2 regions of the Bradyrhizobium sp. IC3123 genome follow, and region 2 is predicted to be linked to the other one. Evidence: riboswitches for the same ligand, from Rfam matches in the RefSeq annotation. Region 2 holds a riboswitch; the other holds the start of a gene.
The links. A riboswitch is a leader RNA that binds a small molecule or an ion and turns the genes downstream of it on or off. The one in region 2 is predicted to bind S-adenosylmethionine.
Positions count from the first base shown of each region.

Region 1: linked by a shared signal. The riboswitch ahead of I6F20_RS26190 (O-succinylhomoserine sulfhydrylase) and the one ahead of metX (homoserine O-acetyltransferase MetX) in region 2 are both predicted to bind S-adenosylmethionine.

Region 1 is NZ_JADYVF010000009.1:113,256-116,661, forward strand. Features, by position in the region: gene I6F20_RS26185 (SGNH/GDSL hydrolase family protein) at 1-90, shown strand, start outside; gene I6F20_RS26190 (O-succinylhomoserine sulfhydrylase) at 205-1,392, opposite strand; SAM riboswitch at 1,469-1,548, opposite strand; gene I6F20_RS26195 (2'-deoxycytidine 5'-triphosphate deaminase) at 1,629-2,765, shown strand; gene I6F20_RS26200 (hypothetical protein) at 2,960-3,406, shown strand, end outside.
Region 2 is NZ_JADYVF010000009.1:284,244-287,649, reverse strand. Features, by position in the region: gene metW (methionine biosynthesis protein MetW) at 1-652, opposite strand, end outside; gene metX (homoserine O-acetyltransferase MetX) at 655-1,857, opposite strand; SAM riboswitch at 1,952-2,031, opposite strand; gene I6F20_RS27050 (chorismate mutase) at 2,188-3,036, shown strand; gene hisC (histidinol-phosphate transaminase) at 3,071-3,406, shown strand, end outside.

The DNA of each region.
Region 1 (3,406 bases), 170 kb from region 2:
CTGCTCGGCGACGACATCATCCGCTCCGTCGGCCAGATCAAGCTCGGTGTGAGCGTGCCCGCCGACGTGAGAACGTACCGGCCGATGTGAGAGGGTGCGTAGGGTGGGTTAGGCGAAGCCGTAACCCACCACTGTCTATCTCCGCGGATGCAGCAGAGGTGGATTACGCCTTCGGCTAATCCACCCTACGAGACCTCGCTTCCCTCACGCCTTCTCCAGCGCCGCGGTGAGATCCTCGATCAGGTCATCCGCGTGCTCGAGCCCCGCCGAGAAGCGGATAAATCCCTCGCTGATGCCGAGCGCGGCGCGGTCTTCCGGCTTGAGGCGCTGATGCGTCGTGGTCGCCGGATGCGTGACGAGGCTTTTGGCGTCGCCGAGATTGTTGGAGATCTTGGCGAGCTTCAATTCGTTGAGCACACGGAACGCCGCCGCCTTGCCGCCCTTCACCTCGAAGCCGACCAGCGTCGAGCCGCCGCGCATCTGCTTCTTCACCAGCGCCGCCTGCGGATGATCGGCGCGGCCGGGATAAACCAGCCGCGAAATCTTCGGATGGCTCGCCAGCACCTCGGCGACGCGCGCGGCCGTGTCGGTCTGCGCGCGCACGCGCACGCCCAGCGTCTCCAGGCCCTTGAGCAGGACCCAGGCATTGAATGGCGAAATCGACGGGCCGGTCTGGCGCATGAAATTGTGGATGTGCTCGGCGATGAAGGCTTCGGAGGACAGGATGATGCCCCCGAGACAGCGGCCCTGGCCGTCGATGTGCTTGGTTGCGGAGTAGACGACGACGTCGGCGCCGAGCGCGAGCGGGCTCTGCCAGATCGGGGTTGCAAACACGTTGTCGACGACGAGCCGCGCGCCGCCCTTGTGCGCGATCTCGGCAATCGAGGGAATGTCGAGCACGTCCAGCGTCGGGTTGGTCGGGCTCTCCAGGAAGAACGTCTTGGTGTTGGGCCTCAGCGCGCGTTGCCACTGGTCGAGATCGAGCCCGTCGACCAGCGTGGCCTCGATGCCGTAGCGCGGCAACAGGTCCTGGATGACGTAGAGGCAGGAGCCGAACAGCGCACGGGAGGCGACCACGTGATCGCCGGCCTTGAGCGGCGCCAGGATCGCAGTCGTCACCGCCGCCATGCCGGTTGCCGCCGAGCGCGCGGCCTCGGCGCCTTCGAGCTCGATCATGCGGCGCTCGAACATCGCAATCGTCGGGTTGGAATAGCGCGAATAGATGAAGCCGGGATCCTCGCCCTTGAACCGTGCCTCGCACTCCTCCGCGCTGGCGTAGACATAGCCTTGCGTCAGGAATAGCGCCTCCGAGGTCTCGCCATATTGCGAGCGCAGGGTGCCGGAATGGACCAGGCGGGTTTCGGGGCGATAGGCAGCAGACGACTTCGACATAGGACCCTCTCCGACATGACCGTCGAGGCGAAAACGGTCACAAAAAAACCGGCCTGGATATCTCCACGGGCCGGGATCACAGAGGTCCCCGGCCTGTTTAGCGACTTATTTAACGTGGCTGCAAGCCGGCCGGCTCAAATCACCACGGGATAAGTGATGCTCATATTCCGCAATGCCCTTTCCGTCAAGGCGTCCATCGGATAGCCGTAAAAGACTTGTATTTCCGGCATGTCCGGATGCACTCGACCCCTGATGAGGACCCCCGGTTGACGTTCACGGTCGCCGCCGACGCCAATGGTATCCTGCCCGACCGCATGATCGCGGCGATGGCGGAAGAAGGTCTCATCCTGCCCACCTACGACTTCGTCGAGAGCCAGATCCAGCCGGCGAGCCTCGATCTGCGCCTCGGCGACATCGCCTATCGGGTCCGCGCCAGCTTCCTCCCCGGGCCCGGTGCCACCGTGGCAGAGCGCATCGACGAGCTGAAGCTGCACGAGTTCAGCCTCGCCGACGGCGCGGTGCTCGAGACCAACTGCGTCTACATCGTGCCGCTGCTCGAGAGCCTCGCGCTGCCGCCGGAGATCGTCGCTGCCGCCAATCCGAAGAGCTCGACCGGCCGGCTCGACGTCTTCACCCGCGTCATCGCCGACGGCACCCGCCGCTTCGACATGATCGGCGCCGGCTATCACGGCCCGCTCTATGCCGAGATCAGCCCGAAGACGTTTCCTGTGCTGGTGCGCGAGGGCTCGCGTCTCAGCCAGGTGCGCTTCCGCACCGGCGATGCCATCCTCAATGCCGACGAGCTCGATGCGCTGCACGCCAGCGAGCGTCTCGTCGACATCGACGATGCCGATCTCTCGGGCGGCGTTGCCGTCTCGGTCGATCTCTCCGGCGAGAAGGCGAGCGGCTTCGTCGGCTATCGCGCCAAGCGCCACACCGGCGTCGTCGATGTCGACCGCCGCGCCGGCTACGCGGTGGAGGATTTCTGGGAGCCGATCTCGGCGCGCCCCGACGGCAGCCTGATCCTCGACCCCGGCGAGTTCTATATCCTCGCCTCCAAGGAAGCGGTGCAGGTGCCGCCCGACTACGCCGCTGAGATGGTGCCGTTCGATCCCCTGGTCGGCGAATTCCGCGTGCACTATGCCGGCTTTTTCGATCCCGGCTTCGGCTATGCCGGCGCTGGCGGGCTGGGATCGCGCGCCGTGCTGGAGGTGCGCTCGCGCGAGGTGCCGTTCATCCTCGAGCACGGCCAGATCGTCGGCCGCCTCGTCTACGAGAAGATGCTGGCCCGCCCCGACGCGATGTACGGCCAGCGCATCGGCTCGAATTACCAGGCGCAAGGCCTGAAGCTCAGCAAGCATTTCAGGGTGTAGTGCTAACCTCACCCACCGCTGTCATTCCCCGCGGAGGCGGGGAATCCAGTACGCCGCGGCCTCTCGATTCAAGCATGACCATCTCGGAGTACTGGATCGCCCGCCTTCGCGGGCGATAACACCGAGAGCGCGTCCGGTTGCGTCACCCGATCCGCGATGACACACTCCCGCAAAACAACAAGCCGGGAGCGAACATGACTATCGCACCAGACCTCGCGCAGCACGCGCAATGGAAGCGCTGGCGCGCCGTCGCCGATCTCTATCACGCTTACTTCACCGGGCTGATCCTCACCGTCGTCACGCGCCGCGGCACGGCGGATGCCGCAGAGTTCGTCTTCCGCGTGTTTCGTCGCCAGCAGCAGGAGCGTTTCCTGCCGGGGCTCAGCAAGCTCGGGATCGACCATCTGCCGCCGGCGGTCGCGGCTGCGCAATACCACTATCTCTCCAACTGGATCGGCGGCGTTCATGTCGAATACATGTACGAGAGCGACACCAAGGCCTGGATCCGCTATCCGCCGCCGCGCTGGATCTGGAAGGGTACCGCGATCTGTGGCGTGCCGGGCGAAGTCTCACGCGCCATGCTGCGCGGCTGGCACGCCAACAATGGCGCGGCCCTCGGCGACCTCAGGCTCGGCTTCGTC
Region 2 (3,406 bases):
CGCCGCGGCTCAGCAAGAACACCGCCTGCTCGCCGAACATGTTCCACACCCACCAGGGCAAGTTCAACGGCACCGGGCGGCCGTAGAGATCGAGCGCGACCGAGCGCTCCATCTTGACGTTGATCTCGTCGCAGAGCTGCACGAAATCCTTGATGGTGCAGAAATGGATGTTGGCGGTGTCGTACCAGGTCGCCGGCAGATTCTCGGTGCGCGGCATGTGGCCGCCGATCAGGAGCTGGAGCCGCATCTTCCAGAAGCCGAAATTCGGGAACGAGACGATGGCGCGGCGGCCGATGCGCAGCAGGTTCTCCAGCACGACCTTCGGCTGCCGCGTCGCCTGCAGCGTCTGCGACAGGATCACGTAGTCGAAGGCATCGTCGGGATAATTGACGAGATCGGTGTCGGCATCGCCCTGCACCACCGCGAGCCCCTTGGCGACGCAGCGGTTGACGCCCTCGCGCGACAATTCGATGCCGCGGCCGTCGATGCCGCGGGTCTCCAGCAGCTGAAGCAGATCGCCGTCGCCGCAGCCGACGTCGAGCACCTTCGAGCCCGGCTTGACCATCTCGGCGACCAGCCGATGATCGGCGCGATAATCACCGGACGGCCTGGCGGCAACGCCGTCCAGCGGCAGCACTTCCTGCACGGACATCGCTAACGGTCCTCGAGGTTGAGCCCGCGCGCCTTGCCAGCCGATTGCAGGAAGGCGCGGGAGATGTCGAAGAATTCGGGCACGTCGAGCAGGAAGGCGTCGTGGCCGCGATCGGTCTCGATCTCGGCGAATGACACGCGCGCGCTCGAAGCGTTCAGCGCGTGCACCAGCGCGCGCGATTCCGAGGTCGGAAACAGCCAGTCGCTGGTGAAGGAGACCACGCAGAAGCGCGTCTTGATGTCGGCGAAGGCCTTGGCCAGCACGCCGCCATGGTCGGCGGCGATGTCGAAATAGTCCATCGCCCGCGTCAGGTAGAGATAGGAATTGGCGTCGAAGCGCTCGACGAAGGACGAGCCCTGGTAACGCAGATAGGATTCGACCTGGAAATCGGCGTCGAACGAGAAGGTCGGCAGCTCGCGGTCCTGCATGCGCCGGCCGAACTTGCGGTGCAGCGCCGCGTCCGAGAGATAGGTGATGTGCGCCGCCATCCGCGCCACCGCGAGCCCGCGATGCGGATGGATGCCGCGATCGGCATAGCCGCCGCCATGCCAGTCGGGGTCGGCCATCACGGCCTGGCGGCCGAGCTCGTGGAAGGCGATGTTCTGCGCCGAGTGCCGCGTCGCGCAGGCGATCGCCAGCGCGGAGTACACGCGGCTAGGATAGGCGGCGGTCCATTGCAGCACCTGCATGCCGCCCATCGAGCCGCCGACGACGGCAAACAGCGTGTCGATGCCGAGCCGGTCGATCAGCATCGCCTGCGCGCGCACCATGTCCGGAATGGTGATGACGGGGAAGTCCAGGCCCCAGACCTTGCCGGTGGCCGGATTGATCGACGCCGGCCCGGTCGAGCCCATACAGCCGCCGATCACGTTGGAGCAGATGATGAAGTAGTGCTTGGGATCGATGGGTCGGCCGGGACCGACCAGCGTCTCCCACCAGCCCGGCTTGCCGGTGACGGGATGTACGTTGGCGACATGCTGGTCGCCGGTCAGCGCATGGCAGATCAGCACCGCATTGGAGCGATCGGCATTGAGCTCGCCATAGGTCTGGTAGGCGATCTGGAACGGGGTGAGATCGACGCCGCAATCGAGCCGCAGCGGCTGCTCGGTGCCGAAATGCGCAACCAGCGAGCTTGGATGATCCACCTCGTGCGATCGCTCATCGGCGCTGATCGCAGGACTCGGTATCGACTTGACGCTACCCATCTCGGACATCGACCTCGTTTGCGACTGGCTGCTCGACCGCGCCGCTGACATCAGGCCATGAAAAACCCGGCCTGAACGATAGGTTCGGCCGGGATCGGAAGCGTCCCCGGCCTGTTTAGCGAGTTTTTTAACGTGGCTGCAAGCCGGCCGGCTCAAATGACCACGGAACGGGCAAAAGCTACCGTCTTGGGCGGTTTTCGTCAAGTCGCGGCCCGGATCGGCCCAATTCGCCTCTGCCGCGACGCCCGCAAAGCACGTCATTTCTCTTTGCTTTCGCCGCCCCGACTGCCTAATCAGGATATCCCCCACCGGAACGATCGACGACCAGACATGTCCCAACGTCCGCCCGCGCCACCATCGCTTCAGGAACTGCGCAAGGAGATCGACGCGATTGACGAGGGCATGCATCGCCTCCTCATGCAGCGCGGCGAGATCATCGATCGCCTGATCCAGGTGAAGCAGACCCAGGAGGTCGGCTCGGCGTTCCGGCCCGCGCGCGAGGCTGCCATGATGCGCGAGATCGTGCAGCGTCATCGCGGCATCCTGCCGCTCGACACGGTCGAGAGCATCTGGCGCGTCATCATCTCGACCTTCACTTACGTACAGGCGCCGTTCTCGGTGCATGCCGACATCTCGGCCAGCGAGGCGGCGATGCGCGATTCCGTGCGCTTCAATTTCGGCTTCACCGTGCCTTACGTCGCGCATTTCAGCGCACAGGCCGCGGTCGAGGCGGTAGCGAAATCCAAGGGTGATCTGGCAATGGTCTCGGCGACCTCGAGCCGCACGCCATGGTGGCTGGAGCTGGAGGCCGACGGCGCGCCGAAGATCATCGCGCGGATGCCCTTCATCGAGCGCGCCGATCATCCGGCCGCCTTGCCGGTGTTCGCGATCTCGCGCGTCGCGGACAGCGCCCTGGTGACGGAGGTCGAGACGTTCAGCGTGCGCGTCTCCGGATGGAACGCCGAGGTCGCCCGCGCGCTGTCGCCGCTCGCCGAGATCGTGGCCGTGCCCGATACCGCCTTCGACGGCGCGGCGCTCTTGGTCTCGGTCACCGGCGCGACCAGCATCGACAAGATCAGGGCTGCCCTGATCGAGGCGGGGGCCTCGGTGCGCTCTGTGGCCCTCGTCGGCAGCCACGCAACGCGCTATACGGTGCCCCCGACCGGGCCGAAATCGTAAAATCGCGAGCAGCCCAGCCTATCCGGAGTCCAAGATGTCCCGCCCCGTGCCGAATCCCGGCATTCTCGATATTGCGCCCTACACGCCCGGCAAGAGCCCGGTGCCGGAGCCGGGCCGCAAGGTGTTCAAACTCTCCGCCAACGAGACGCCGTTCGGGCCCTCGCCCAAGGCGATCGAAGCCTTCAAGCGCGTGGCAGATCATCTGGAGGACTACCCGGAAGGCACCTCGCGCGTGCTGCGCGAGGCGATCGGCCGCTCGTTCGGCCTCGATCCCAACCGCATCATCTGCGGCGCCGGCTCGGACGAGATCCTCAATCTGCTCGCGCACACCTATCTCAGCCAGGGCGACGAGGCGATCTCGACCACGCAC